Regions from separate parts of the Streptomyces sp. NPDC033178 genome, predicted to be linked through region 1. Evidence: riboswitches for the same ligand, from Rfam matches in the RefSeq annotation. Region 1 holds a riboswitch; each other region holds the start of a gene.

Region 1 (10,307 bases):
ATGCTCCAGGACACGCTCGGCAATCTCTACAAACCCTTCAAGAATGTGAGCTGGAAGCCCGGACTGGTCATCACCAGCGGCATCGTCTGCGGCCTCTGGGGCTACTTCCTGTGGGTCGGCGTCCATGAACCGCTCGGCGGGATCAACCAGCTGTTCCCGATCTTCGGCATCTCCAACCAGCTCCTTGCGGCGGTCGCGCTGGCCGTCTGCACGACCCTGCTGGTGAAGTCCGGACGCCTCAAGTGGGCCTGGATCACGGGGATTCCGCTCGCCTGGGACGCCACGGTGACGCTCACCGCGAGCTGGCAGAAGGTGTTCTCCAGCGACCCGCGCGTCGGCTTCTTCAAGCAGCGCTCGGTCTACCAGGACGGCATCGACCGGGGCGAGCTCATCGCGCCCGCCAAGAGCATGGACGACATGCACACGATCGTCACAAACTCCACAGTCGACGGCGTCCTGGCGGCGGTCCTCGCCCTGCTCATCGTGATCGTCATCGCGGACGCGACGAGGGTGTGCATCCGGCACATACGCCGTCCCGCGCTCTCCACGCTCAGCGAGTCGCCCTACGTCGAGTCGAAGATCGTGGCCCCGGCCGGGCTGATCCCGACCAAGGAGGAGAAGGAGGAGGAACGCGATGCGGTCGGCGCTGCACCGGGCGGCTAGCCGGGCGGTCAGGGGCGTGCGCTGGTACGTACGGGAGCTCACCGACGAATCGGCGTACGACCGGTATGTCGCGCATGTGCGCAAGGGTCACCCCGACGCGGCCGTGCCGTCGCGGCGGGAGTTCGAGCGGATGCGCACGGACCGTCAGGAGGAGGACCCCCGGCAGGGTTTCCGCTGCTGCTGAGCGCGATGTCCGCTCGCTGTCGGGCTCCGCGCTCGGCAGCGAGCGACCGTGAGCAGCAGTTGGCGGCACTGAGCGGAACGCCGTATCCGTTATGCGGACAGGGGTTCCATAAAGCGGAACCGTCCCTTAGATTTCCTGCGCGTTGCACAGGTGATCAGTGAGGGGACGGAGCCGCAGTATGTCTGAAGCGCCGGATGCGCCAAGAGCGCCCGAAGGGAAACCGCCGGTGGAGACCCCGCCGGTCGTGCCCCCGCCTGTCGTCACACCGGTCCGTGTGGTGATCGCCGTCTGTCTGGTCGCGCCGTTCGTGGCGATGCTCTGGGTGGGCTCGTACGCGAAGGTCGACCCGACCTTCATCGGCATCCCGTTCTTCTACTGGTACCAGATGCTGTGGGTGTTCATCTCGACCGCGCTCACGATGATCGCGTACAAGCTGTGGAACCGTGACCAGCGCGCCCGCAAGTCCCAGAAGGAGGGCGCGTCCGCATGAACGACGGCGTGAACGGCGTGGCACTCGCCGTCTTCATCCTCTTCTTCCTGGCCGTCACGGTCATGGGCTTCCTGGCCGCGCGCTGGCGCAGGGCCGAGACCGACAGTCTCGACGAATGGGGCCTGGGCGGACGGTCGTTCGGCACCTGGGTCACCTGGTTCCTGCTCGGCGGCGACCTCTACACGGCGTATACGTTCGTGGCGGTCCCGGCGGCGATCTACGCGGCGGGCGCGGCCGGCTTCTTCGCCGTGCCGTACACGATCCTCGTCTACCCGCTGATCTTCACGTTCCTGCCCCGCCTGTGGTCGGTCTCGCACAAGCACGGGTACGTGACGACGTCGGACTTCGTACGCGGACGCTTCGGCTCGAAGGGCCTGTCGCTGGCCGTCGCGGTGACGGGCATCCTCGCGACGATGCCGTACATCGCGCTCCAACTGGTCGGCATCCAGGCCGTCCTGGACGTGATGGGCGTCGGCGGCGGCGAGGACACCAACTGGTTCGTCAAGGACCTACCGCTGCTCATCGCCTTCGGTGTGCTGGCGGCCTACACGTACTCGTCCGGTCTGCGCGCACCCGCCCTGATCGCGTTCGTGAAGGACACGCTGATCTACATCGTCATCGCGGTGGCGATCATCTACATCCCGATCAAGCTGGGCGGCTTCGACGAGATCTTCGCCAAGGCGGGCGAGGCGTACAGCCAGACCAACCCGGCGACGGGCGCGCCACGCGGTGCGCTGGCGCCGGGCGAGGCGGGCCAATGGACCTACGCCACGCTGGCGTTGGGCTCCGCCCTGGCCCTCTTCATGTACCCGCACTCGATCACGGCCACGCTGTCGTCGCGCAGCCGTGAGGTGATCCGGCGCAACACCACGATCCTGCCGCTGTACTCGCTGATGCTGGGCCTGCTCGCGCTGCTCGGGTTCATGGCGATCGCGGCCGGGGTCAAGGTCAGCAACGGGCAGTTGGCGATCCCGCAGCTCTTCGAGGACATGTTCCCGGCATGGTTCGCGGGGGTTGCCTTCGCGGCGATCGGTATCGGTGCGCTCGTGCCCGCGGCGATCATGTCCATCGCGGCGGCGAACCTCTTCACCCGCAACATCTACAAGGACTTCATCCGGCCCGACGCGACGCCCGCCCAGGAGACCAAGGTCTCCAAGCTGGTCTCGCTGCTCGTGAAGGTGGGTGCGCTGGTCTTCGTCCTGACCATGGACAAGACCGTGGCCATCAACTTCCAGCTGCTGGGCGGGATCTGGATCCTGCAGACCTTCCCGGCGCTGGTCGGCGGGCTGTTCACCCGGTGGTTCCACCGGTGGGCGCTGCTCGCGGGGTGGGCGGTCGGCATGCTGTACGGCACGGTGGCTGCTTATGGGGTGGCTTCGCCCACGCAGAAGCACTTCGGTGGTTCCTCGAAGGAGATTCCCGGGATCGGGGAGATCGGGTACATCGGTCTGACGGCGTTCGTCCTGAACGTGGTCGTGACGGTCGTCCTGACCTTCGCCCTCAAGGCCCTCAAGGCGCCCGAGGGCATCGACGAGACGTCCCCCGAGGACTACACAGCGGACGCGGGCGACAAGGGTGTGCAGGTCGAGCTGCCGCCGGCGACGGCGGGGGCGGGGGCGGGGCACTAGCCTTTTTTCGCCCCCGCCGCCCCTACCCATTCCCGTCCCTTCCTCGGGGGCTCCGCCCCGAACCCCCGCTCCTCAAACGCCGGAGGGGCTGACTATTAGCCCGTCCGGCGTTTGAGGACGAGGCCGTTCAGGCCGAAAGGGGGGGTCTGGGGGCGCAGCCCCCAGGGACGGGACGGGTAGGGGCGGCGGGGGCGACAACTGCCCCTGGCGGCACGGCAGTCCGCGGTTACGCTGGGCGTCATGAGCGTTGGTTCGCCGATCGTCCTCGACAGTGATCCCGGCATAGACGACGCCGTGGCTCTCCAGTACCTCCTGGGCACAGGCAGGTGGGACCTCAGGGCCTACACCTCCGTGGGCGGCAACCTCCCCGCCGAGCAGACCTACCGCAACGCCCGCGCCCTCGCGAGAGCCCTCCGTATCGACACCGACATCCCGGTCCACCGCGGAGCGGCCCGCCCCCTCACCCGCCTCCCGTACACGGCCGCCGGCCACTTCCACGGCCCCGAGGGCCTCGGCCACGAGACACTCCCCGACTCGACCGCCGCACACCTGACGGAGTCCTCCGCACAGGCACTGCTGCGGCTCTCCCGGGAGCACGAGGGCGAGCTGACGGTGTGCGCCACCGGCCCGCTCACCAACGTGGCCATCGCGCTCCTGGAGGACCCGGCCTTCGCCCACCGAGTGAAGAAGTTCGTGTTCATGGGCGGCAACGCGCAGGTGCCCGGAAACATCACCCCGGTCGCCGAGTTCAACATGTGGGCGGACCCGGACGCCGCCGAGGTGGTGCTCTCCTCGGGCATCCCGTTCACCATGGTCGACCTGGACGCCTCGCACCGCTGGCTCTTCGGCCCCGCCGACCTCGCCGCGCTGGAGGCTGCGGGGGCGGGCACGGCGCTCGCGGCCCGGCTGCTGCGGTTCTACATCGACTCCTACCGCCGCCACGGCGGAGGCGACTCCTGCCCGCTGCACGACCCGCTCGCCGTGGGCGTGTGCGCGGACGAATCCTTCGTGACGCTCGCGGAGGGAGCCGTCGTCGTCGAGTGCGCCAGCGAACTCACCCGCGGCCAGACCGTGTTCGTCCCCGCGGCCGCCCAACGGAACTACTACACGGAGTCGCCCGCCCTGACCGCCCGCACCCGCCACACGGGCCGCGTGGCCCTCGGCCCGGGCCCACGCGACTTCACGAAGGACTTCGTCACGGCCCTGCCGCAGTGGCCGGCCGTGGGCTGAGCCCGCCCCCTCGGACGCCCCTGGCACCGGCGCGACGGCCCCGGCACCGGCACCGGTGCGCGAGAAACTCGGCGGCCCCTTGCCGTACCCCTCCGGCACACTGCCAAGCATGGACATCGTGATCAGACGGGCGAAGCCCGAGGAGTACGAGGCTGTGGGCGAGATCACCGCGCAGGCCTATCTCGGGGACGGGCTGCTCGACTTCGGGGAGAGCGACGAGTATCTGGGCGAGCTGCGGGACGTGGCGAAGCGGGCCGCCGCAGCGGACGTACTGGTGGCCGTGGTGGGGACAGGCGCGGGCGAGCGGGTCGTCGGCTGCGTGACCTTCGTCCCGTCCGGCGGTCCGATGGCCGACATCGCACGCGAGGGCGAGGCCGAGATACGGATGCTGGCGGTCGCGAAGGAGGCCCGCGGGCACGGCGCCGGAGAGGCTCTCGTGCGCGCCTGCGTCGACCGCGCCCGGGCCACGGACGGCTGCGTACGCCTCGTGCTGTCCACCCAGCGCACCATGCACAGCGCCCATCGCATCTACGGACGCCTCGGCTTCACCCGCGCCCCGGACCGCGACTGGAACCCGATCCCGGACCTCGACGACATCATGCTGCTCACCTACGAGTTGACGCTCTGACACATACCGATACACCCTCCGAAGCCGATACGACACACAACATGTGGGGGTGCTTCCCGAGCCCGGCACAAGATGTATGCTCATGCTCGTTGTCGCCGCAGGGGAATCCGGTGCAAATCCGGAACTGTCCCGCAACGGTGTACTTGTGCATGTCTGTCCCCAGGGGAGAGCCGTGCGCCTGGTCAGTCCGAGGACCTGCCGACAGCGTGCCCAGGCCACCCGGCCCGGGTGCCATGACGTCCGGGCCTCGCGGAGTGGGCCGGTGGACGCGGCGTACCGCTGCGCAGAGCGTGTACCCCCGTGTGCCCCGAACCCCTCTCCCCGCAGGCCCCGTGCCGAGCGAGGGAGAGCCCCACGTGACCATCGCGCCAGCCGATCCGGTCTCAGCGAAAGCGCCCCAGTACCAGCAGGACAGGGCCGAGGCCGACGGACCGGGAACCGTGTTGCTGCGGACCCTGACCGACCTCACCGCCGACCTTCCCGACGCCGATCCCGGCAGGGTCGCCGCCGCCGCGCTGCGCGGCCGGTCCTCCGTGGGGGCCGACGGGATCACCGCGGAGCTGCGCGAGCTGGCCACGGAGGCGGCCGCGGGCCTCATCTCCGAGGACCCCGTGTACTCGAAGCTGGCCGCCCGTCTGCTGACGATCGGCATCGCCGAGGAGGCCGCCTCGCAGGGGGTCAGGTCCTTCTCCGAGTCCGTCGCGGTCGGCCACCGCGAGGGCCTGATCGCCGACCGCACCGCCGAGTTCGTACGGACCCACGCGGCCCGTCTGGACGCGCTGATCGACCTCGAAGGGGACGACCGCTTCGGCTACTTCGGCCTGCGCACGCTGCACAGCCGGTATCTGCTGCGGCACCCGATCACGCGGTCCGTCATCGAGACGCCCCAGCACTTCATGCTGCGCGTGGCGAGCGGTCTCGCCGAGGACACCGTGCTCGATTCAAAAGCGGGGACCCGCGCCCTCGACGAAGTGGCCGCGCTGTACCGGCTGATGAGCCGCCTCGACTACCTGCCGTCCTCCCCCACGCTCTTCAACTCCGGTACGCGGCACCCCCAGATGTCGTCCTGCTACCTCCTCGACTCCCCGCTGGACGAGCTGGACTCCATCTACGACCGGTACCACCAGGTGGCCCGCCTCTCGAAGCACGCGGGCGGCATCGGCATCGCGTACTCCCGTGTCCGCTCGCGCGGTTCCCTGATCCGCGGGACGAACGGGCACTCCAACGGCATCGTCCCGTTCCTGAAGACGCTCGACGCCTCGGTCGCCGCCGTGAACCAGGGCGGCCGGCGCAAGGGCGCGGCCGCGGTCTACCTGGAGACCTGGCACTCCGACATCGAGGAGTTCCTGGAGCTGCGCGACAACACCGGTGAGGACGCCCGCCGTACGCACAACCTGAACCTCGCGCACTGGATCCCGGACGAGTTCATGCGCCGGGTGAACGAGGACCGCGTGTGGTCGCTGTTCTCGCCGTCGGACGTGCCCGAGCTGGTCGACCTGTGGGGCGAGGAGTTCGACGCCGCCTACCGCAAGGCGGAGGACCAGGGGCTCGCCAAGAAGACCATCCCGGCCCGCGATCTGTACGGCCGCATGATGCGCACCCTCGCGCAGACCGGCAACGGCTGGATGACCTTCAAGGACGCCGCCAACCGCACGGCCAACCAGACCGCGCTGCCCGGCCACACGGTCCACTCCTCCAACCTCTGCACGGAGATCCTGGAGGTCACGGACGACGGCGAGACGGCGGTCTGCAACCTCGGTTCGGTCAACCTCGGCGCGTTCGTGATCACGGCCCCCGGGGCCACCGAGGTCATCGACTGGGAGCGGCTGGACTCGACCGTCCGTACCGCCGTCACCTTCCTCGACCGGGTCGTCGACATCAACTTCTACCCGACCGAGCAGGCGGGCCGCTCCAACGCCAGGTGGCGGCCGGTGGGCCTGGGCGCGATGGGTCTGCAGGACGTCTTCTTCAAGCTGCGGATGCCCTTCGACTCCGCCGAGGCCAAGGCGCTCTCCACCCGGATCGCCGAACGCGTCATGCTCGCCGCGTACGAGGCGTCCGTCGACCTCGCCGAGCGCAACGGCCCGCTGCCCGCCTGGGAGAAGACCCGTACGGCACAGGGGGTGCTGCACCCCGACCACTACGACGTGGAGCTCAACTGGCCGGAGCGCTGGGCCGCGCTGCGGGAGCGGATCACCTCGGTCGGCATGCGCAACTCGCTGCTGCTCGCGATCGCGCCCACCGCGACGATCGCGTCCATCGCGGGCGTCTACGAGTGCATCGAGCCTCAGGTCTCCAACCTCTTCAAGCGCGAGACCCTCTCCGGCGAGTTCCTCCAGGTCAACTCCTACCTGGTGGCGGAGCTGAAGAAGCTCGGCGTGTGGGACACCCAGACCCGGGAGGCGCTGCGCGAGTCGAACGGCTCGGTGCAGGGCTTCACATGGGTGCCGCAGGACGTGCGCGATCTGTACCGCACGGCGTGGGAGATCCCGCAGCGCGACCTGATCGACATGGCGGCGGCCCGGACCCCGTTCCTGGACCAGTCCCAGTCGCTGAACCTGTTCCTGGAGACGCCTACCATCGGCAAGCTCTCCTCGATGTACGCGTACGCCTGGAAGTCGGGGCTGAAGACGACGTACTACCTGCGCTCGCGCCCGGCGACGCGCATCGCCCGTGCCGCGGGTTCCTCGTCGGCCGCGGGCGCCCCCATTCCCGTACAGGCGACTCCCGACGAGGACGCCGTCGCCTGCTCACTTGAGAACCCCGAGTCCTGCGAGGCCTGCCAGTAATGACCACCGCTCCCGAGAACACAGAGAACGCCGAGAAGGTCCAGAAGAACCTGCTCGACCCGGGCTTCGAGCTGACTCTGCGTCCCATGCGCTACCCGGACTTCTACGAGCGCTACCGGGACGCGATCAAGAACACCTGGACCGTCGAGGAGGTCGACCTCCACTCGGACGTCACCGACCTGGCGAAGCTGTCACCGGGCGAGCAGCACATGATCGGCCGGCTGGTCGCGTTCTTCGCGACGGGCGACTCGATCGTGTCGAACAACCTGGTGCTGACGCTCTACAAGCACATCAACTCCCCCGAGGCGCGGCTGTATCTGAGCCGTCAGCTCTTCGAGGAGGCGGTGCACGTCCAGTTCTACTTGACGCTGCTCGACACCTACCTGCCCGACCCGGCGGACAGGGCGGCGGCCTTCGACGCCGTCGAGAGCATCCCGTCCATCCGCGAGAAGGCCGAGTTCTGCTTCAGGTGGATGGACTCGGTGGAGAAGCTGGACCGGCTGGAGACCAAGGCCGACCGCCGCCGCTTCCTGCTCAACCTCATCTGCTTCGCCGCGTGCATCGAGGGGCTGTTCTTCTACGGTGCCTTCGCGTACGTCTACTGGTTCCGCAGCCGGGGTCTGCTGCACGGTCTGGCGACGGGCACCAACTGGGTGTTCCGCGACGAGACGATGCACATGAGCTTCGCCTTCGAGGTCGTGGACACCGTCCGCAAGGAGGAGCCGGAGCTCTTCGACGACCGGCTCCGGGAGCAGGTCACCGACATGCTCCGGGAGGCCGTCGAGGCCGAACTGCAGTTCGCGCGCGACCTGTGCGGTGACGGCCTCCCGGGGATGAACACCGACTCGATGAGGCAGTACCTGGAGTGTGTCGCCGACCAGCGCCTGACGCGCCTCGGCTTCGCTCCGGTGTACGGCTCCGAGAACCCCTTCTCCTTCATGGAGCTGCAGGGCGTTCAGGAGCTGACCAACTTCTTCGAGCGCCGGCCTTCGGCGTACCAGGTGGCCGTGGAGGGTTCGGTCGGCTTCGACGAGGACTTCTGATCCTTGCGGTGTCCCTGCTCGGCCTCCCTGAGCTGACGGTCGATGCGCCGGTCGCGCACGATGCCGATCACCGAGGGGAGGACGAGCAGGACCAGGATTCCGAGGACGAAGAGCATTGAGATCAGGCCTTCCAGCTGTGTCGTTTCCATGGACACCACTGTCGCGCCGATTGCTCCTTACCGTGAGTGGCAGTACTGCCGCACACCCTCGATTTCCTGCCAGATCGGGTGCACACTGGGAAACATGCTCAACAACGTGGCTGTCGTCCTGCTCGACGGTGTGCATCCTTTTGAACTCGGTGTGGTCTGCGAGGTGTTCGGCCTCGACCGCAGCGACGAGGGGCTGCCGGTGTACGACTTCGCGGTGGTCTCCGCGGAGACTCCGGGCGCGAGCCTCAGCACCCACGTCCCCGGGTTCACGGTCGCCACTCCGTACGGGCTCGACCGGCTGGAAGAGGCCGACCTGGTCGTCGTACCCGCCGGGAGCACCTACGCCGTGCGCGAGTATCCGCCCGAGATGCTCGACGCACTGCGCCGGGCCGTGGACCGCGGGGCCCGGGTCCTGAGCGTCTGCTCCGGGGTCTTCGTGCTGGGCGCCGCCGGGCTCCTGGACGGGCGGCGCTGCGCCGTGCACTGGCAGCACGTGGACACGCTGGCCCGGCAGTACCCGCGGGCGAGGGTCGAGCCGGACGTGCTGTACGTGGACGACGACCCGGTGGTCACCTCCGCGGGCACCGCGGCCGGCATCGACGCCTGTCTGCACATCGTCCGCAAGGAGCAGGGCCCCGAGATCGCCAACGCCATCGCCCGCCGCATGGTGGTACCCCCGCACCGGGACGGCGGCCAGGCCCAGTACATCGAGCGGCCGCTGCCGCGCTCGCAGTGCGACACGGTCGGCGAGGTGCTCGCCTGGATGGAGCGCCACCTCGACGAGGAGGTGACCGTCGAACAGCTCGCCGCTCGCGCGCTCATGTCCCCGCGCACGTTCGCCCGCCGCTTCCAGCAGGAGACGGGCACGACCCCGTACCGCTGGCTGCTGCGTCAACGGGTGCTGCTGGCACAGGAGTTGCTGGAGGCCACGGACGAGACCATGGACTTCATCGCGGACCGCACGGGGTTCGGGACCGCTGCCGCGCTGCGCCACCAGTTCGTCCGCCTGCTCGGGACGACCCCGAACGCGTACCGGCGCACGTTCAGAGGCTCCGAGGCCGCCTGAACGTGCGCCGCGCACTCAGCGGGCCACCGCCCTCAGCAGCAGCCGGTGCGGCCGCAGCGTGATGCCGACCCGGGTCGTGTCGTTGGAGTCGGACACCTGCTCCAGGCGCCAGCGCGAGGCCACCGCCGCCGTGATGAGGCTGAGCTGGGCCATCGAGAAGTGGTCGCTCGGGCACTTCCGGTTGCCCACGCTGAACGGACTCATCGCGTACTTCGGCACGTCCTTGGCGCGCTCGGGAAGCCAGCGGTCGGGGTCGAACTCCAGGTTGCCGTCGTACGACCGCGGATCGCGCTGGATCGCGTACGGGCTGTAGACGATGTCCGCCCCGGCCGGAATGCGATACCCGCCCAGTTCGGTTTCGGTCACGGCCCGGCGCGTCAATATCCATACGGCGGGACGCAGCCGCATGGCCTCGACGACGACATTGTTCGTGTGGG
Region 2 (9,941 bases), on a different contig from region 1:
CACTTCCCGGGGCGCGCGGCCCTGCTGGACGCTCTCGCCGAGGAGGCGTCCGAGGCCCTGCGCGGCGTCGTGGCCCGTTTGCCGGACGAGGCCGAGGCACCCGATCGTGCGTTCGCGCGGTTCGTCCTGTCGATCTGGTCGGTGGGGGACCGGTACCGGCTGCTCCTGGCACTCGCCCGCCAGGATCTGGGCGTGGAGAGGGTGTCCGAGGTGCTGGCCCCGGCCCGGGACGTGGCGACGGCCGTCCTCGAACGAGGGCAGCGCGCGGGTGTGTTCCACGAGCACCTGCCGGCGGTGGTCCTCAGCTCCGGCCTGGAGGCCCTGGCCATCTCCCTGCTCGAAAGCGTCAACACGGGGGCATGGGAGGACGACGGGACACGGACCGCCATCGCCACGCTGGTCGCGGCGGGAGTATCGGAGAAGGAGGCGTCCGCGGTCGTCGAGAGCGTGGCGTCGGAGGAACGCGCCGAGGCCGCCGACGCGTAGAGGCGTATGTGACACATAGGGTGTATATGGCGTATGGGATGCTAGGCAACCGGTTCGTCGTGTCGTGGCGTCTTGATCATCGGAAGGAACGTCACGCCCGCACGAACAGGAAGTACGGCCTTGGACACCTCAGGATCCCGCTCCGGTCCCAGTTCCAGCACCACCTCCAGCACCACCTCCAGTTCCAGTTTCGGTTCCGGTTTCGGTCCCGGCTCTCGTGCCGCCCGCTTCAGCTCGCGCCCGAGCCGTCGTACGGCGCTGGCCCTGGGCGCCGGAGCGGCGCTGGCGGTCACCGTGCCGACGGCGGCGCACGCCTCGGCCCCCGGCGGAGAGAGCCTCGCGGGACAGCTGGGTGACCTGGAGCGGGAGTACTCCGCGCGCCTGGGGATCTTCGCCCACGACACGGCCACCGGCCGGACCGTGGCCTACCGCGCCGACGAACGCTTCCCGATGTGCTCGGTGTTCAAGATGCTCACGGCCGCGGCGGTGCTGAGGGACCTCGACCGTGACGGCGAGTTCCTGGCCCGGCGCATCCGGTACACCAAGGAGTACGTCACGGCCGCGGGCTACGCCCCGATCACGGGCACGGACGAGAACGTCGCGAACGGCATGACGGTCGAGGAGCTGTGCTCCGCCGCTGTCTCCCAGAGCGACAACGGCGCCGCCAACCTCCTCCTGCGCGAGCTGGGCGGACCGACCGCGATCACCCGGTTCGCCCGCTCGACCGGGGACAGGATCACCCGGCTCGACCGGTGGGAGCCCGAGCTGAACTCGGCGGAACCCTGGCGGAAGACCGACACCACCAGCCCGCGCGCCATCGGGCAGACCGGCGCGCGGCTCGTGATCGGCAGGGCGCTCCCGGCCGAGGACCGCGAACGGCTGACCGGGTGGCTGATCGCCAACACCACCAACACCGAGCGCTTCCGCGCGGGCCTGCCCAGCGACTGGACCCTCGCGGACAAGACCGGGGGCGGCTCGTCGTACGGGGTCGCCAACGACGTGGGCGTCGTATGGCCTCCCGGGCGGCCGCCCCTGGTGCTGGCCGTTCTGTCGACCAAGTACGCCGCCGACGGGCCCACGGAGAACTCGCTGGTCGCCAGGGCGGCAGCGCTGGTGGCGGCGGAACTCACCTGACGAGACAGGGCGCCTCCGACACAGCGCCCGGGGACATCCGTGTCCCCGGCCGCCACGTCGGAGGTATCGGATCAGTCGGCGGTGGGCAGTTCGGCCCGTACCGCATGGGCGGCCGCGACCAGGTTGTCCAGGGACGCCCGGGTCTCGGGCCAGCCGCGGGTCTTCAGGCCGCAGTCGGGGTTGACCCAGAGCCGTTCGGCCGGGATGGCCTCAAGCCCCTTGCGCAGCAGGGCGGCTGCCTCGTCCGCGCTGGGCACGCGCGGGGAGTGGATGTCGTAGACGCCGGGCCCGGCCTCCCGCGGATAGCCGTGCGCGGCCAGTTCGCGGGCAACCTGCATGTGGGACCGGGCGGCCTCCAGGCTGATGACGTCCGCGTCGAGGTCGTCGATCGCCTGGACGATGTCGCCGAACTCGGCGTAGCACATGTGGGTGTGGATCTGGGTGGCCGGCCGGACCCCTGCGGTGGTGAGCCGGAACGCCTCGGTGGCCCACGCCAGATAGCCGGGGCGGTCGGCGGCACGCAGCGGCAGGGTCTCGCGCAGCGCGGGTTCGTCGACCTGGATGACCGAAGTCCCGGCCGTCTCAAGGTCGTCGACCTCGTCGCGCAGGGCGAGGGCGACCTGGCGGGCGGTGTCGCCGAGCGGCTGGTCGTCGCGGACGAAGGACCAGGCGAGCATGGTGACCGGCCCTGTGAGCATGCCCTTGACGGGGCGCTGGGTCAGGGACTGGGCGTACGTCGTCCAGCGCACCGTCATCGGCTCGGGGCGGGAGATGTCGCCGGCCAGGATCGGCGGACGGACGTAACGGGTGCCGTAGGACTGCACCCAGCCGTGCTGCGTGGCGAGGTAGCCGGTGAGCTGCTCGGCGAAGTACTGGACCATGTCGTTGCGTTCGGCCTCGCCGTGCACGAGGACGTCCAGGCCGGTCTTCTCCTGGAAGGAGATCACCTCCTGGATCTCGGCCTTGATGCGCTCCTCGTAGCCGGCCGTGTCGATGCGCCCGGCGCGCAGGTCGGCGCGGGCGACGCGCAGTTCGGCGGTCTGCGGGAAGGAGCCGATGGTGGTGGTCGGGAGGAGGGGCAGACTCAGGTGGGCGCGCTGTGCGGCGGCTCGTTCGCCGTACGGCTGGGAGCGGCGGGCGTCGGTGTCCGTGACCGCACCGACCCGCGCCCGTACGGCCGGGTCGCGGGTGATGGGCGAGTTCGCGCGGGAGGCCAGGGCGGCCCGGTTGGCGGCGAGTTCGCCGGTGATCGTGCCCGTCCCCTGGGCGAGCCCCCTGGCGAGGGTGACGACCTCGGCCGTCTTCTGCCGGGCGAAGGCGAGCCAGCGCAGGATCTGCGGCTCGATGTCCCGTTCGGCGGTGGCGTCGAGGGGCACGTGGAGCAGTGAGCAGGACGTGGCCACGTCGACCCGGTCGGCCAGCCCCAGCAGGGTGCCGAGCGTGGCGAGGGACTTGGTGAGGTCGTTGACCCAGATGTTGCGCCCGTTGACCACGCCCGCGACCAGGCGCTTGCCGGGCAGTCCGCCCACGGCGGCGAGCGCGTCCAGGTTGCCGGCGGCCGCCTCGGTGAAGTCGAGGGCGAGGCCGTCGACCGGGGCCTTGGCCAGCACCGGCAGGGCGTCGCCGAGCCGGTCGAAGTAGGAGGCGACCAGCAGCTTCGGACGGTCGGTGAGCGCGCCGAGGTCGCGGTAGGCGCGCGTGGCCGCGTTCAGTTCGGCGGGCGTACGGTCCTGGACCAGGGCCGGTTCGTCGAGCTGCACCCACTCCGCGCCCGCCGCCCGCAGATCGGAGAGGACCTCGGCGTACACCGGCAGCAGCCGGTCCAGCAGGGTCACCGGGTCGAAGTCCGCGGCCACACCGGGCGCGGGCTTGGCGAGCAGGAGATAGGTGACGGGTCCGACGAGGACCGGGCGGGCGGTGAGACCGAGCGCGAGTGCTTCGCGGAGCTCGGCGACCTGCTTGGCGGAATCGGCGGTGAAGACGCTGTCAGGGCCCAACTCCGGGACCAGGTAGTGGTAGTTGGTGTCGAACCACTTCGTCATCTCCAGCGGCGCCACGTCCTGGGTGCCGCGGGCCATCGCGAAGTAGCCGTCGAGCGCGTCGGCCTCGACCGAGGCGCGGTGGCGCCCGGGGATCGCGCCGACCATGACGCTGGTGTCCAGGACATGGTCGTAGTACGAGAAGTCGCCGGTCGGCACCTCGTGGATGCCGGCCTCGGCCAGCTGCCGCCAGTTGGTGCGGCGCAGTTCGGCGGCGGTGGCCCGGAGGGCGTCGGCGTCGACGCGGCCCTTCCAGTACCCCTCGATCGCCTTCTTCAGTTCCCGGCCCCTGCCCTGACGGGGGTAGCCGTACACGGTGGCCCGTGCCGCCGCGGCTGCGGACTTCGATGTCACGGAACTCTCCTTCGCGAGATGTCTCCCTGAGATCCCGGGACGGGACGTGGGCGCGAAGGGGTGACGAACCCGGCAGAGACACCTCTCGCGCGGCAAGGCGCGGTCGTCCGCCGGATATGTACGCCTGACCCGCCCACGAGGTCACCGGGATTGTCCGTACGCGATCGGTCACGTACGGGCAGATGGCAGGTCTTCGGACTCGCGAGCACGCCCTCCGTACGGAGGACACCTACTGGCCGTCGCTTCCCAGGCCCCCGCTTCTCGGGGCCCAGTGCGTATGACGGCGGTCGTTCCCGCTCACCGCTGCGGGGCAGTCCCGGATTCCCACCGGGTTCCCTCTTGCGACGCATCCCGCCTGGCGGACGGGGCGAACCAGCTGCACCGGTCAGCCTAGGGGTCGCGGCCTCACGACGTGGAACATTGCCCATATGCCGGACGGCTGTACGAGACACCGGGTCGTACGAGACACCGCCCAGGCCAACTGGACGGGCGCCGCCCCACTCCTGTGGCGCCGCCCGCCCCGGTCCCCCACTGCCACCGGCCCCTCAACCGGTGACGGGCCGGGCCCCTCAGCCCTGGGCATACACGGGGAACCCGCGGCCCGTCCTACGCGGTCCCGCTCACTCCGGTCCTGCCCGGTCCGACCCGGTCCCGCTCAGTCCGTCTCGCCGCCGAACGCCCGCAGGATGCGCTCGGCGGCGAGTGTGGCCGTCAACTCGCCGTCCCTGACCCGCTGTTCGAGACCGGGCCCGAGGGCGCGTACGGCGGGATCGGAGTGCAGGCGGCCGAGGAGTTCGTCGCGCACCATCGTCCAAGTCCAGTCGACCTGCTGGTCACGGCGTTTGGCGGCGAGGCGGCCGGTCGAGTCGAGCAGCGTACGGTGCTGTTCGAGACGCTCCCAGACCGTGTCCAGGCCGGTCGACTCACGGGCGCTGCAACTCAGCACCGGTGGCGTCCAGGCGGCGTCTGCGGGGTGCATCAACCGCAGCGCGCCCGCCAACTCCCTTGCCGCGCCCCGGGCTTCCCGCTCGTGCGGTCCGTCCGCCTTGTTGACGGCGATCACGTCGGCCAGCTCCAGGACACCCTTCTTGATGCCCTGCAACTGGTCCCCGGTCCGGGCGAGGGTGAGGAGCAGGAACGAGTCGACCATGTTCGCGACGGCGGTCTCGGACTGGCCGACGCCGACCGTTTCGACGAGGACGACGTCGTAACCGGCCGCCTCCATCACCACGATCGACTCCCGGGTCGCCTTGGCGACCCCGCCGAGCGTCCCGGCGGTGGGGGAGGGGCGAATGAAGGCCGCCGGGTCGACGGCCAGGCGTTCCATGCGCGTCTTGTCGCCCAGGATGGACCCGCCCGTCCGGCTCGACGACGGGTCGACGGCGAGCACGGCGACCCGGTACCCGAGCGAGGTGAGCAGCGTGCCGAACGCGTCGATGAACGTCGACTTGCCCACGCCCGGGACGCCGCTGATGCCGATCCGCCGCGCCCTCCCGCTGTGTGGCAGCAGCTCGGTCAGCAACTCCTGTGCCATCGCCCGGTGTTGGGGCCTCGTCGACTCGACGAGCGTGATGGCGCGCGCCACCAGCGCCCGCTTCCCGTCGAGTACGCCCTTCACATAGGTGTCGAGGTCGATCGCCATGGGGCTCAGAGGTCGTGGCCGAGGTCGGTGGCCAGACGCTCGACCAGGTCGTACGCCGCGTCCGGGATCACGGTCCCGGGCGGGAAGACGGCCGCCGCGCCCATCTCCACGAGCGTGGGCACGTCCTGCGGCGGAATCACCCCACCGACCACGATCATGATGTCCTCGCGCCCCTCCTCCGCGAGCTGCTCCCGCAACGCCGGTACGAGGGTCAGGTGCCCGGCGGCCAGCGAGGACACCCCGACGATGTGCACGTCCGCCTCGACGGCCTGGCGGGCCACTTCACCCGGCGTCTGGAACAGCGGGCCGACGTCCACGTCGAAGCCGAGGTCGGCGAAGGCGGTCGCGATCACCTTCTGGCCGCGGTCGTGGCCGTCCTGGCCCATCTTGGCGACCAGGATGCGCGGGCGACGGCCCTCGGCCTCCTCGAAGGAGTTCACCAGCGTACGGGTGCGCTCGACGGACGGGGACTCGCCGGCTTCGGTGCGGTACACACCGGAGATCGTACGGATCTGGCTCGCGTGCCGCCCGTACACCTTCTCCAGGGCGTCGGAGATCTCGCCGACAGTGGCCTTCGCACGGGCCGCGTTCACCGCCAGCTCCAGCAGGTTGCCCTCACCGCCCGCCGCCCGGGTCAGGGCGTCCAGCGAGTCCTGGCAGGCCCGCTCGTCGCGCTCCGCGCGCAGCCGCCGCAGCTTCTCGATCTGCTGGGTGCGTACGGAGGAGTTGTCGACCTTGAGGACGTCGATCTGCTCGTCGGTCTCCACGCGGTACTTGTTCACGCCGATCACCGGCTGACGTCCGGAGTCGATCCGGGCCTGGGTGCGGGCCGCGGCCTCCTCGATGCGCAGCTTGGGGATGCCCGCGTCGATGGCCTTGGCCATGCCGCCCGCCGCCTCGACCTCCTCGATGTGCTGCCAGGCCCGCCGCGCGAGGTCGTACGTCAGCTTCTCGATGTACGCGCTGCCGCCCCACGGGTCGATCACCCGGGTCGTGCCGGACTCCTGTTGGATCAGCAGCTGCGTGTTGCGGGCGATGCGCGCCGAGAAGTCGGTGGGCAGCGCGAGCGCCTCGTCGAGGGCGTTGGTGTGCAGCGACTGGGTGTGGCCCTGGGTGGCCGCCATCGCCTCCACGCACGTACGCGTGACGTTGTTGAACACGTCCTGCGCGGTCAGCGACCAGCCCGAGGTCTGCGAATGGGTGCGCAGGGAGAGGGACTTGGCGTTCTGCGGGTCGAACTGCTTGACCAGCTTGGCCCAGAGCAGCCGCGCGGCCCGCATCTTGGCGATCTCCATGAAGAAGTTCATGCCGATCGCCCAGAAGAAGGACAGCCGGGGCGCGAACGCGTCCACGTCCATCCCTGCGTCCCGGCCCGCCCGGATGTACTCCACCCCGTCCGCGAGCGTGTACGCCAGCTCCAAGTCGGCCGTCGCGCCCGCCTCTTGGATGTGGTAGCCGGAGATGGAGATGGAGTTGTAGCGGGGCATCCGCTGCGAGGTGAAGGAGAAGATGTCGGAGATGATCCGCATCGACGGCTTCGGCGGATAGATGTAGGTGTTGCGGACCATGAACTCCTTGAGGATGTCGTTCTGGATGGTCCCGGCCAACTTCTCGGGCGGTACGCCCTGTTCCTCCGCCGCGACGATGTAGAGCGCGAGCACCGGCAGCACGGCGCCGTTCATCGTCATCGACACGGTCATCTTGTCCAGCGGGATCCCGTCGAACAACTGCCGCATGTCGTAGATGGAGTCGATGGCGACCCCCGCCATGCCGACGTCACCGGTCACCCGAGGGTGGTCGCTGTCGTAACCCCGGTGCGTGGGCAGGTCGAAGGCGACGGACAGACCCTTCTGGCCGGCCGCGAGGTTGCGGCGGTAGAAGGCGTTGGACTCCTCGGCCGTGGAGAAGCCCGCGTACTGCCGGATCGTCCAGGGCTGGTTGACGTACATCGTCGGGTACGGGCCGCGCAGATACGGGGCGACGCCCGGGTACGTACCCAGGAAGTCCAGGCCCTCCAGGTCCTGCCCGGTGTAGAGCGGCTTGACCGCGATGCCCTCCGGGGTCTCCCAGAGGAGGTCGTCGCCGCCGGCCGCCTTCTTGACGGCGTCGCGCCACTCGTCGGGGCCGCCGTCCACGGCCGGGACCCCCAGCTCGATCCCGGAGAAATCGGGGATCGGTCCCGTCGGTTTCATCAGGACACTCCCATGCGGTCGAGGGTGGCGGAGAGCACGGCTACGGCGTCACAGTCCGCGAAGACGTAGTCGTCGACACCGGGGTACTGCCCGGGACGCCCGGCGAGGAACACATGCGCGGCGCCCGCCGACTTGAGGGACGCGGTGACCTCGGCGGCCTGCTCCTCGTACAGCGCGTCACTGGAGCACAGACAGGCCTCGGTGGCCCCGCTGTCCTCGAACGCGCCTTCCGTGACGGGTTCGATGCCGCCCGCCTGGAACAGGTTGGAGGCGAAGGTGAGGCGGGCGGTGTGGGCGGCTGCCGGACCGAGTGCGGCCAGGAAGATCCGCGGCCGGGTGCCGGTCGCCGCCAGGTGGGTGTCGGAGCGGGCACGCAGGTTCTCGTACGCCTCGTCGCGGCGCACCCGGGGGAGTCCGCCGGACGGCGGCTCGGGCGCGGGCTCGCGTGCCACCAACCGCTCGGCGAGGTGCGGGAACTCGCTGACCCCGGTGACGGGTTCGCGCCGCTTGGCCAGCTTCGCGCTGCGCGCCGCCCAGGTGGCGGCCAGCTCCTCGCCGACGAGGCCCGACCGCAGGGCGGCCGCCTGTCCACCCGACCGCTCGACGGACTGGAAGAACTCCCAGCCCGCGTGGGCGAGTTCGTCGGTGAGGCGTTCCACGTACCAGGAGCCGCCCGCCGGGTCGATCACCCGGGACAGATGCGACTCCTCGACCAGGATCGTCGAGGTGTTGCGGGCGATCCGGCGGGCGAACGCGTCCGGCAGGCCGAGGGCGTGGTCGAAGGGCAGCACGGTGACGGACTCGGCGCCGCCCACTCCGGCGGCCAGCGTGGCGACCGTCGCACGCAGCATGTTCACCCACGGGTCCCGGCGGCTCATCATCACCGGCGAGGTCACCGCGTGCTGCACCTGCCCGCCCGGCGCCCCGCAGACCTCGGCGACCCGAGCCCAGAGCCTGCGCGCCGCACGCAGCTTGGCGATGGTCAGGAACTGGTCCGCGGTGGCCGCGTACCGGAACTCCAGCTGCGCACAGGCCTGTTCGACGCTCAGCCCCGCCCCGGTCAGCTCCCGCAGATAGGCGACACCGGTCGCCAGCGAGCAGCCCAGCTCCTGCGCGGCGGACCCACCGGCCTCGTGGTACGGCAACGCGTCGACCGTCAGCGCCCGCAGCCCCGGGTACTCCTCGGCGCACAGCCGCGCGAGAGCGGCGACGGGCGCGAAGTCGAACCCGTCCTCTCCCGTACGGGCCGCATGGCCCAGGGGATCTGCGCCGAGATTGCCACGGGCGGCGTCGCGCGCGACCCCCCGCTCCTCGTACAGTCGCAGCAACTCCCGTGCGGCGGGCTCCACTTCACGCCCCGCCTCCAGGACGACCGGTGCCAGATCGAGGTAGACGCCGTCGAGGACCCGGCCGAGCGACGACACGGGGAAGCCGCCTTCGCCGACGGCCAGCCACAGCGAGGCGACCCCGTTCTCCAGGTCGGCGAGGACCGCGGCGTTGTCGGCGGCCGTGTGCCGCTGCCGTACGTCCCAGCCGCCGAGGGTGTTGCCCTCGGCACGGCCGCCCCGCACGAAGGGGGCGAAACCGGGCAGGCCGGGATCCGGCGCGGAGTCGTGTGCGCTGTAGAGGGGCCGGGCGCGCAGCCCGTCCTCGAGCGTGGTGGACAGGGCGTCCTCAGCTGCGTCGTCCGAGACTTCCTTGCCCGACTTGCGCAGTACGCCCGCCACGAGGCGTTGCCACTGCTCATGGGTCGCGTCAGGGAACTCGGCGGCCAGCGAGAGCCCGTCGTCAGGCAGGACCGTCATGCTCGGATGCTAGGTCAGATCCACAGGTGAGCAGCAGAGGGACCCGCTGTGACCTTGACCTCCCAGTGGTTCCCTTGATCCTTGGGCCGGGTTCGTACTACGGACGACGACGGCACGTGCGCCCTCGGGTCCTGGGGCGGGAGGCTTCTCCTCTGTTTCTCCCTGCCCCGTCATTTCCTTCTGGCCCGGGAGGTCTTCGGGCGGCTCGTGGCGGAGGACGGTCCGGGGAGGGCGGCGACGTGCCGGACCGAGAACTCGCGGCTCGCGGCTCGCGGCTCGCGGCTCGCGG
Region 3 (10,307 bases), on a different contig from region 1:
GTGCCGGGCACGACGACCAGGTCGGCGTCGACGAGTTCTTCGGCCCGGTCCACGAACCGCACGACGACGCCCGGTTCGGCGGCCAGCGCGTCCACGTCCGTGAAGTTGGACATCAGCGGGATCGCGCAGACGGCCACCCGCAGGATGTCCTCGCCGACGGGGGAGGAGACCGCCGACTCCCGGACCGAGCCCCTCAGCGAGACCGCCATCCCGTCCTCCTCGTCGATGCCGAGACCGTGCTGGAAGGGCAGGACCCCGTACGTACGACGTCCGGTGAGGTTCTCGAGCATGTCGAGGCCGGGCTCCAGCAGGGACACGTCCCCGCGGAACTTGTTGACGAGGAACCCGGCGACGAACTCCTGGTCCTCGGGCGAGAGCAGCGCCACGGTTCCGAAGAAGGAGGCGAAGACACCCCCGCGGTCGATGTCGCCGACGACGAGCACGGGCAGCCGCGCGCCCCGCGCGATCCCCATGTTCACGATGTCCGTCCGCCGCAGATTGATCTCGGCGGGACTGCCCGCCCCCTCACAGATCACCGCGTCATACGTGCCCCGCAACTCGGCGAGGCACTCCAGCACGGTCCCGAGGAGCTGTTCCTGACGCCCGCCGTGATAGCCGCGGGCGCTCATCTCCCCGACGGGCCTGCCCATGAGGACGACCTGACTGCTCCGGTCGCTGCCCGGCTTGAGCAGTACGGGATTCATGAGCGCGGTGGGCTCCACGCGCGCGGCCTGTGCCTGCATGGCCTGCGCCCGCCCGATCTCGGCGCCCTCCCGCGTGACGAACGAATTGAGCGACATGTTCTGCGCCTTGAAGGGCGCCACCTTGACACCCTGCCGCACCAGCCACCGGCAGATCCCGGCCGTCACGACGCTCTTGCCCGCGTCGGAGGTGGTACCGGCGACGAGCAGCCCGCCACCCGTTCCCCCGCTCGTTCCCCGACTCATGACGTACGCCCCTTCGTGCGAAGGCTGTTGACGAGGAGCCGTCCGGCGACACTCACGCCGAGCGCGAGCAGGCCCACGCGCCGCGAGAGCCGCACGGCCCGCTCGATGTCCCCGACCTCCACGGCCCGCCCTTCACCGTTGAGTACGGGCCGGTGCTCGACCCTTCCCGCGTACGAGAGCGTCCCGCCCAGCCGCACGCCGAGCGCCCCGGCGAACGAGGCCTCGACGGGCCCGGCGTTGGGACTCGGGTGCTTGACGGCGTCGGCACGCCAGGCGCGTACGGCTCCGCGCGGATCGCTTCCCGTGACGGCCGCGAGGACGGCGGTGAGCCGCGCCCCGGGCCACCCCGCGACATCGTCGAGCCGCGCGGAAGCCCAGCCGTACCGCCGGTACTTGGCGGACCTGTGCCCGACCATGGCGTCGAGCGTGTTCACGGCACGGAAGCCGACGAGTCCCGGCACACCGGCCGCGGCACCCCACACGAGGGCGCCCACGACGGCGTCCGAGGTGTTCTCGGCGACGGACTCGACGACGGCCCGGGCGATCCCGTCGGCGTCCAGCGACTGCGGATCGCGCCCGCAGAGGTGGGGCAGCCGCTCCCGGGCCACCTCGATGTCCCCGGCGGCGAGCGCCCCGCCGATGGCCCGGGCCTCCCGCCCGAGCGAAGTCCCGCCGACGACGGACCAGGTGGCGGCGGCGGTCAGGGCGACGGAGGCGGCAGGAGAGGGACGCACGGAACGCCCGGCGAGCGCGGCGATCGAGGCGGCCCCGCCGACACACACGGCGGTGTGCAGAGCGCCCCACCCCCGGTGGTCCCGCCACAGCACCCGCTCCACGGCACCCGCGGCCCGTCCGAACGCGGCGACCGGATGCCCCCGGCGGGGATCGCCGAGCAGCAGGTCACCGAGGAGGCCGGCGGCGGCGCCGTACGCGAAGACGCGGTCGGCACGCATCGGTTCAGCCGACCGTCAGGTCGGGCACAACCGTCGCTGGAAAGGCAATTGGGCAGCCGCGCATGGCGATTTGTCCTCACTCAGGGTGTCCGCGCCCTGGTTCGACGAGACCGACGGCGAGAGTTCCTGGCTCCCGGGGTGTCGATTCCCCGGTAACAGTGGCGGGACCGCGCCGGATTCGCACCGGCTTCCTCTCCTGCCGCCGTACATGGCTCCGGCAGTCCACCACGCCCACGAACACCCGTCAACTTGCTGTTGACCTGCGACGGGAGAGTGTGCTGAGGCCCACACACGGACACGACTCCGCCCCGCCGACCGGGGGGTCGGCGGGGCGGAGCCGCGCGGGACGGAGGTGCCGGACGCGTCAGGCGACGATCAGATAGATCCCGTACGCCACCGCCGCCGCGCAGGCGGCGAAGCAGGCGTACGCGCCCGTGACCGCGAGGGTCGCGGTGTCGCCCTGGGCGGAGGCCGACTCGCGCTTGGAGAGGCCGACGATGCCGAGGGTGAAGAGGCCCACGAGGGCGACGGTGACGATGAGGCTGACTCCGAAGACGGAGCCGAGGGCTGCCCAGTCGATCTTCATGCTGTGGGTTCCTTACACCGTGGCCGTACGGGCGGGCTCGGTGGCGTCCGGGCCCGGGATGGTGGTTTTGAGGTCGTCGGCCGCGGCGACCGTGCCCGCCGGCGGCGGGGTGACGGCGGCGATGGCGGTGGTCACGACGCCGGCGGGCTCGCCGTTGACGTCGTTCACGTTGTCGACGGTGACGGGCTGGCGGCGGGAGAGCGTCCAGATGACCGCCGAGCCCGCGATCAGCAGCGCGCCGGTGAGGACGATGCCCCAGGTGCCCTGCTTGGTGAGGAACTCGGCGCCCGCGCCGACCAGACCGGCGGCGGGAAGCGTGAGGCCCCAGGCGACGAACATCCGGGTCGCGGTCGACCAGCGGACGACGCCCCCCTTGCGGCCGAGGCCCGAGCCCATCACGGCGCCGGAGCAGGACTGGGTGGTGGAGAGCGAGAAGCCGAGGTGCGAGGAGGCCAGGATGACCGTCGCGGCACTGGTCTGGGCGGCGAAACCCTGCGGCGGCGCGAGGTCGGTGAGGCCCTTGCCCATGGTGCGGATGATGCGCCAGCCGCCCAGGTAGGTGCCGAGCGCGATGGCGATACCGGCCGAGACGATGACCCACAGGGGAGGGTTCGACCCGGGCGCGAGCACACCGCCGGTGACCAGGGCGAGCGTGATGATGCCCATGGTCTTCTGCGCGTCGTTCGTGCCGTGGGCCAGCGAGACCAGGCCCGCGGAGGTGATCTGGCCCGCGCGGTAGCCCTTGGAGGTCGCCTGTTCACCGGCCTTGTTGCTGATGCGGTACGTCAGCCGGGTGGCGAGCATCGCGGCGAGGCCGGCCACCAGCGGCGCGGCGATCGCGGGGAGCAGGACCTTGGTGACGACGGTCGAACCGTTCACCGACGACCAGCCGGCCGACATGACCGCGGCGCCGATCAGGCCGCCGAACAGTGCGTGCGAGGAGCTGGAGGGCAGACCCAGGAGCCAGGTCAGCAGATTCCACAGAATGGCGCCGACGAGCGCCGCGAAGATCACTTCGGTGCGGATGCCCTCTTCGTTGATGATGCCGCCGGAGATCGTCTTGGCGACCTCCACGGAGAGGAACGCACCGACGAGGTTCAGCACGGCGGACATGGCCACCGCCGTCTTGGGCTTCAGGGCACCGGTCGAGATGGTCGTCGCCATCGCGTTGGCTGTGTCGTGGAAACCGTTCGTGAAATCGAACACGAGAGCGGTAACGATCACGATTCCGAGGAGGAGCGTGATGTGTTCCATTTACCCAGGCTTCTCTTGGACGTCAGTGGCACAGGGACCGTAGGCAACCTGGATGAACGGAAGATGAACTGAGGTGGGCGACAGGGTGGCCCAATAGAGGTGCCGCCACTCCGCTTGTGTCGGAGTGGCGGCAAGAGGTCTCGAACAGAGGCGGAATTCAGGGGTCCGCTACCCCTATCGTTCCCTCGCGAACGCCCTGAGCTGGTTCAGGGATCCGTTGAAGAGATTCTGGTCACCCGGCAGGCTGCCGCCGTTGTCGTACTGCCAGAAGGTCCAGAAGTTCCAGCCTGACGGCAGCGACCCCGCAGTCGAGCTGTAGCGGGCCAGCCAGAGCGGATGGTTCGCGGCGAACGCGGCGCTGTTGCCCGTGCACATCTTCCACCAGTTGTAGTTGGTGTAGATCACCGGCCGACGGCCGGTCTGCCGCTTCACCTCGTTGCTGAAGGCCTTGATCCAGCTGACCATCTTGCTCTTGCTCAGGCCGTAGCACTTCTTCTTGCCGTACGGGTTGTACTCGATGTCCAGCGCGGGCGGCAGCGTCCAGCCGTCCGCGCGCCAGCCGCCGCCGTTGCGTACGAAGTACGCGGCCTGTGTCGTCCCCGAGGACTTGTGCGGCAGTGCGAAGTGGTACGCCCCGCGGATGATGCCCGCGCCGCGTGCCCCGTTGTACTGCTGGTTGTAGTACGGATTGCGGTACGTGTGCGACTCGGTGGCCTTCACATAGACGAACTTGGCGCCTTTGCTCTTCGCGCTCGACCAGTTGACGTTCTTCTGGTGCGAGGACACGTCGTGGCCCTTGGGCTTGGCGGCCGCCGAGGCCGGCACCTCGGCGAGAGCGGTGCCGCCGAGCGCCAGCGTCGCGACGGAGGCGGCGACGAATCGGGCGCGCTGAAGGGACAGTTTGCGATCACGAGCCATGTTTCCCCCCCGGAATGGCGACGTGCACGAAAAATCTCCCAGAGGTTACTGGAAGATCCTTGAAAGCCCGTCGCATGCCGGTCATTCGCTCCCGGCAGGCGATTCATGCCCTTGTGCGACCTTTCGGATGCGTCGGTCGCGCCCTAAAGTGCCCTGCCCGCGCCGGGGTTGAGCCGCGCGGCTGGCAGGATCGCGGCATGGCTGAGCAGCGGCGGGACACAGGAGACGGACGGGACTCGGGGGAGCGGGACGCGCCCCCGGCGCGGGAGGCGCTGGAGCGGGCGTGGGACGACCTCGTGGCGACGGCCCGCCGGACGGCGGACGAGGGTCTGGTCGTCGGCACATCGGGCAACGTCTCGGTGCGCGTGGGCGACACCGTCCTGGTCACGCCGAGCGGAGTCCCGTACGACCGGCTGGCCCCCGAGGACCTCTGCGGGGTCTCCCTCGACGGCCGGCAGGTGCTCGGTTCGCTCGTTCCGACAAGCGAACTGCCCATGCATCTGGCGGTCTACCGTGCCACCGACGCGCGCGCCGTCGTCCACACCCACGCGGTGCACGCCACGGCCGTCTCGACCCTCGTCGAGGAGCTGCCGCTCATCCACTACATGGCCGCCGCGCTCGGCGGTCCCGTCCGTGTGGCCCCCTACGCCACCTACGGCACGGAAAAGTTGGCCGAGAACATGCTCCAGGCACTCCGGGACCGCACCGCCTGTCTCCTTCAGAACCACGGCACCCTCACATACGGAGCCTCTCTCCCCCAGGCCTACGACCGCACGGCCCAACTGGAGTGGATGTGCCACCTCTGGCTGACCGCCTCGTCCCTCCCAGGGCACACGCCCACGCTGCTCACCCGGGAACAGGTGGACGAGGTGGGGGAACGGCTGAGGGGGTATGGCCAGCGGCCGTGACGGGGAGAGGCCGGCGACCGGGATTGTCGGGGGAGGGCGGCAACCGTGATCGGAGGCCTGCAGCCGTACTGGCGGGGGTCCGCAACGGTGACTGGGCCTGGCCGGCGGTGGGGGTCGGGTGCGGCCGCCGACCCGACCGGTACCGCCGCCGTGCCTGATCCCCACAGCCACGGCGCTCAGCCGATACGCACCGTTCCGGCGGTGCCGAACCCGCATTCGCCCCATTTGACTGGCCGACAACGGGTTCCGTCAGGAGACTGGACCCGTGCGCACCGTGAATCCGACGGCAGCAGCCGTCACCGTCGCCATAGCCGGCGCAGCCACCGTCGCCGCCACGGTGGCGGCAGGCCGCTTCGCCAGCGACGCCGCGCTCAAGGCGCCGCCGGGCAAACCGCTGCCCACCGAACCCCGCCTCACCGTGCACTCCACGGCAGCGGGACAGATCACCCTGACCCGCGCCCTGGCCTCGCAGCGCCCGGGCCTGTACGGCCTCGGCGGCGACGGCAGCCACGCGGTCGTCGGCCCGCTCCTGAACGCCGCCCCGCACTCCGCCGACACGGTCGTACGCCGTCTGGAACGGGTCACGCACGGCACCCTGGAAGCCGGGGACAAGGTGTGGTTCACCCCGGGCGTGCACATCGGCAACCCGAGCTCCGCCCTCGGCCTCGACCACGCCGACGTGGACGTCCCAGGCGAACTGGGAGCCCTGCCCGCCTGGTTCGTGCCCGCCGCCCGCGACACCTGGGTGATCACCGTGCACGGCCTCGGCGCCACCCGCGAACACCCCATGAACGTCATGGAGTTCCTGCACCGCCACCAGTTCCCCGTCCTCGCTCTCGCCTACCGCGGGGACCTCGGCGCGCCCCGCCCTCCCGACGGCCTGAACCACCTGGGCGAGACCGAGTGGCGCGACCTGGACGCGGCCATCCGCTACGCCGTGCGCTACGGCGCCGAACGGGTCGTCCTGCACGGCTGGTCGACCGGCGCCACCATGGCCCTGCGCGCCGCGGCCCACTCGGCCATGCGCGAGAGGATCTCCGGCCTCGTTCTGGACTCGCCCGTCCTCAGCTGGGAGACCACGCTGCGCGCCCTCGCCAGGGCCCGCCGCACCCCCGGCGCCCTGCTGCCGCTGGCCGTCCGCGCGGCCCAGGGCCGCACAGGGCTGCACGGCGACCGCATTGAGGGCGCAGCCGACCCCCAGCGGCTCAAGGTGCCGATCCTCGTCCTGCACGGCCCGGACGACACGGTCGCCCCCTGGGGCCCTTCACGCCGCCTCGCCGAGCGCCGCCCCGACCTCGTCACCCTGCACACGGTCCAGGGCGCCCCGCACGGCGCCATGTGGAACGCCGACCCGGCCGGCTACGAAGAGGCGCTCCGCCGCTTCCTCACCCCCCTGATGTAGCGACTTCACCCAGAGCCTTCACCCGGAGCCTTCACTCAGAGCCTTCGTCCAGCGACCTCATCTCCTGACTCGGACCTCTCCCGTCCGCTGCCGGGGTGCCCGTTCCACCCGGTCCCGGACGTTCCGTTTAACTCCGTACCACCTACCCGTTCACGCCCCGGGAGCGCCCGCGGGGACCGGTGCGCAGGCCATCCCTGTGGCCCCTTGTGGCATTCCGTTTGGGTTTTCGGACCGTCAACCGGAAGACTGCCCCCGTGACGTCCCGTATCCCGCGCGACTCCAGGCTCCGACTCGTCCGCCCGCGAACCCTGGCCGCCGCCCCCCGAGCGATGACCCAGAGGCCCGCGCGCCGACCCGCACCCCGCCCGCCGGAGGGCACACCGGCACCCGCGGAACTCGCCCGCATGGCGCGCTCCGTACTCGCCGGCGCGGCCCGTGTCGCTCGCTGGGCCGACGCCGTCCTGAGCCCGGCCAAGGACCGCGAGGGCACCGCTTCCCGCGGCACCCCCGAGGGCACCGGCACACTCTCCGAGGCGACCGCCCAACGTGCCGCCGACGATCTGGCCCTGACCCCGGCTCAGGTCCGCGCGGACTGGGACACCGCACGTCTCGCGGGGCTCGTCGAGGTGCACGGCGGCATCGCGCGCCCCGGCTGGCGGCTGCGCGCCTGGAACCGCGACGACAGCGCCGTGCTGCGCGGCTGGGTCGCCCTCTTCGACGCCTGGTCGATCGCCCACCCCGGCCCCGACGGACGCGAGCCCGCCGCCGTCGCCGAGGTCGTCTCCGCGATGCCTCAGGTCCTCTCCTTCCTCCAGCTTTCCGCGGGTCCCGTCCCCGTACCGCAACTTCTCGACCTGCTCGAACAGCGCGTCACGGAACTGCGCACCGAGCGCTGCGAGATCCCCTACGGCCCGCAGCCCGAGCCCGTGGAGAGCCCCGCCGAGGACACCCCGCTGGCCCCTCTCCTCGACTGGGCGCTGCACGCGATCGCCGACGTGGGCGCCCTCACCTGCGCCGACGGCCAGGCCACGCTCACCCCGCTCGGCAGCTGGGCGGTCTGGGTCAAGCTGGAGCAGATCTGCGTCGCCGCGCAGAGCCCCGCCGGGAACATCGAGCAGGGCGCCGAGGACATGCTCCGCGGCTGCGCCCAGCTGCGGCCGAACGCGGCCCGCGCCGAGTACCGAGCCTGGCTCGCCGCCCGAACCGTCGGCAGCGCCGTCACCGAACTCCTCGACGCCGCCCGCGGCGAGGACGCCCTCCTGCGCGGACTCGCCTTCGAGGCCCTGCGCGTCGTCGGAGCCCCCGCCGAGCCCGATGTCCGCTCCGTGTCCGACGAGACCCATCTGCGGCCCTACGCCCTGCTGTGGCTCGCCGAGCACGACGGGCACGACCCCGAGGACGCCCACGAGGTACTGACCCGCGAGGAGGCGACCTGGCTGTGGGTCGACACCGCCGCGGCCGTCGCCGACCACGGCGAAGCTCCGCTTCTCGTACGGCACTTGGAGTCCGCCGTGCAGCCGACCGTGCCGGCGCTGCTCGACGAGGTGCGGGCGGTCGGGCATCCGCGGACCGTGCAGGTGCTGGTCGCGCTTGCCGCCGCCCATCCCGATCCGGCCCTCGCCAAGGCCGTGCGGCGGGCCGCGTTCCAGGTGCACACCGGGGGCAGCTAGCCGCTCCGCGGAGGTGCGTGATCTGGCTGCGGGTCCGCCATGACCGGTTGCGCGGTTCCCCGCGCCCCTGGGCAGTCGGGGCGCGGGCGGGACCAGTGGTCTCAGGCCGTTATCTCCGGGGCGTACGTGCCGAAGCTCCAGATGTTGCCCTCGATGTCGCGGGCCATGTAGTCCCGGGAGCCGTAGTCCTGGTCCGTCGGGGGCATCAGGATCTCCGCGCCGTGGGCGACGGCCTGCTGGTGGTGTGCGTCGATGTCGTCCACGACGACGTACACCCCGGTGTGCGTCGAGCCCTTCATCGCCTCGTCGAAACGGCCGCCGGTGCCTCGGGAACCGAGCATCACCGCGCCGTTGCCCTGCACCAACTCGGCGTGCAGGACCTTGCCGTCCTCGCCCTCGTACACCGAGGCCTCGCTGAAGCCGAAGGCCTCCGTGAGCTGTTTGATCGCCGCCTTCGCATCCGTGTACAGCAGTGTCGGGTAGATGCTCGGGCGCCCGCCGTCCGTGCCTGCCATGCCGATCACTCCCTCTGGTCCCGGTGCCGGAACATCGCCTGAATGTGACCTGCTCCACAGTCTTGCACCCGGCACTGACAACGCCCTGCCGAGCCGGATCCGGGCGGCCCCGACAGGCTTCGCCCGCTCAGCGGAAGGTGTTGCAGCGCGCCATGTCGCCCGTGCGGTAGCCCTCGTAGCAGCACCCGACACCACCCCGGCTGGCTACACCCGGGACCACGGTCGAGGCGTACGACGAACGGACCGGTGAGCTGCGCTGGACCTTCGGGCGCGAGGGCCGCAGGCCGCTGGCCGTGCTCCCCGCGCGCGGGGACGCGATCACGCTCTGGGACGACGGACTGGTCACCGCCACCTCCCACGGAGCCGTCCGCCGGCCCAGGGCCCTGCCCGGTGCCAGCCGGCTGGCTCGCGGCGCACGGGGGTGCCGGAGTGCTGGGGAACCTCGACCGGGGGATGCTCGCCGTCGTCACGCCGCGGCGCGTCACCGCGTACCGCGTACCGCGTCGGGGACGGTGACCTGCGCTGGGTGCTGCCCGCGCGCAGGGGCTGCGTCTTACCGCCCGCGCGGGCGGTAAGACGCGAAGCGGTGCTGCTGGTCGCGCAGCCCTGCCCGGGAAGGGCCTGGACCGCCCAGCTGATCGCGGTGGACAGTCTCGGCCGGAGAACCCCGCAGCGCACCCCGCCGGGGCAATGGCCGGGGCAATGAGCGTCACACTTCCGAACACCCGCACGCAGAAAAAGTGGTTGCACCGCCCCGTTAGACTTGGCCCATGGCCATTCTCCTCGCGCACTAGACGGCGTGAACGATCCCAGCCGCCCACCCCGTCATCAACCCTGCCCAGGAGTCTGTCCGTGATTTCCGCCTCCGGTGTCGAGCTCCGTGCCGGCGCCCGCGTTCTCATCGAGTCCGCGACCTTCCGCATCACCAAGGGCGACCGCATCGGTCTGGTCGGCCGCAACGGCGCCGGCAAGACGACCCTCACCAAGGTCCTCGCAGGCGAGGGCGTCCCCGCCGGCGGCACCGTCACCCGCTCAGGCGAGGTCGGCTATCTGCCGCAGGACCCGCGCACCGGCGATCTCGACATGCTGGCCAGCGACCGCGTCCTGTCCGCACGTGGCCTGGACACGCTGATCCGCAAGATGCGCGAGAACGA

The links. A riboswitch is a leader RNA that binds a small molecule or an ion and turns the genes downstream of it on or off. The one in region 1 is predicted to bind cobalamin.
Region 2: it holds a riboswitch for cobalamin, as region 1 does, so the genes downstream of both, metE (5-methyltetrahydropteroyltriglutamate--homocysteine S-methyltransferase) here and ACZ5VQ_RS06265 (ribonucleoside-diphosphate reductase subunit alpha) in region 1, are expected to answer to the same signal.
Region 3: it holds a riboswitch for cobalamin, as region 1 does, so the genes downstream of both, ACZ5VQ_RS15625 (cobalamin biosynthesis protein) here and ACZ5VQ_RS06265 (ribonucleoside-diphosphate reductase subunit alpha) in region 1, are expected to answer to the same signal.

What each region holds. Positions count from the first base shown of each region.
Region 1 covers NZ_JBVIPT010000002.1:527,055-537,361, reverse strand. Annotated here, with positions in the region: gene ACZ5VQ_RS06295 (carbon starvation CstA family protein) at 1-663, shown strand, start outside; gene ACZ5VQ_RS06290 (YbdD/YjiX family protein) at 635-847, shown strand; gene ACZ5VQ_RS06285 (DUF3311 domain-containing protein) at 1,026-1,337, shown strand; gene mctP (monocarboxylate uptake permease MctP) at 1,334-2,965, shown strand; gene ACZ5VQ_RS06275 (nucleoside hydrolase) at 3,206-4,195, shown strand; gene ACZ5VQ_RS06270 (GNAT family N-acetyltransferase) at 4,305-4,823, shown strand; cobalamin riboswitch at 4,900-5,040, shown strand; gene ACZ5VQ_RS06265 (ribonucleoside-diphosphate reductase subunit alpha) at 5,180-7,612, shown strand; gene ACZ5VQ_RS06260 (ribonucleotide-diphosphate reductase subunit beta) at 7,612-8,655, shown strand; gene ACZ5VQ_RS06255 (hypothetical protein) at 8,568-8,804, opposite strand; gene ACZ5VQ_RS06250 (helix-turn-helix domain-containing protein) at 8,899-9,870, shown strand; gene ACZ5VQ_RS06245 (bifunctional albaflavenone monooxygenase/terpene synthase) at 9,886-10,307, opposite strand, start outside.
Region 2 covers NZ_JBVIPT010000019.1:71,220-81,160, reverse strand. Annotated here, with positions in the region: gene ACZ5VQ_RS37680 (TetR/AcrR family transcriptional regulator) at 1-486, shown strand, start outside; gene bla (class A beta-lactamase) at 745-1,620, shown strand; gene metE (5-methyltetrahydropteroyltriglutamate--homocysteine S-methyltransferase) at 1,692-4,013, opposite strand; cobalamin riboswitch at 4,181-4,405, opposite strand; gene meaB (methylmalonyl Co-A mutase-associated GTPase MeaB) at 4,669-5,655, opposite strand; gene scpA (methylmalonyl-CoA mutase) at 5,661-7,847, opposite strand; gene ACZ5VQ_RS37655 (methylmalonyl-CoA mutase family protein) at 7,847-9,652, opposite strand.
Region 3 covers NZ_JBVIPT010000005.1:454,724-465,030, forward strand. Annotated here, with positions in the region: gene ACZ5VQ_RS15620 (cobyric acid synthase) at 1-947, opposite strand, end outside; gene ACZ5VQ_RS15625 (cobalamin biosynthesis protein) at 944-1,900, opposite strand; cobalamin riboswitch at 1,999-2,142, opposite strand; gene ACZ5VQ_RS15630 (hypothetical protein) at 2,265-2,486, opposite strand; gene ACZ5VQ_RS15635 (inorganic phosphate transporter) at 2,499-3,740, opposite strand; gene ACZ5VQ_RS15640 (lysozyme) at 3,915-4,658, opposite strand; gene ACZ5VQ_RS15645 (class II aldolase/adducin family protein) at 4,856-5,566, shown strand; gene ACZ5VQ_RS15650 (alpha/beta hydrolase) at 5,832-6,968, shown strand; gene ACZ5VQ_RS15655 (hypothetical protein) at 7,223-8,638, shown strand; gene ACZ5VQ_RS15660 (VOC family protein) at 8,740-9,153, opposite strand; gene ACZ5VQ_RS15665 (hypothetical protein) at 9,281-9,499, opposite strand; gene ACZ5VQ_RS15670 (ABC-F family ATP-binding cassette domain-containing protein) at 10,006-10,307, shown strand, end outside.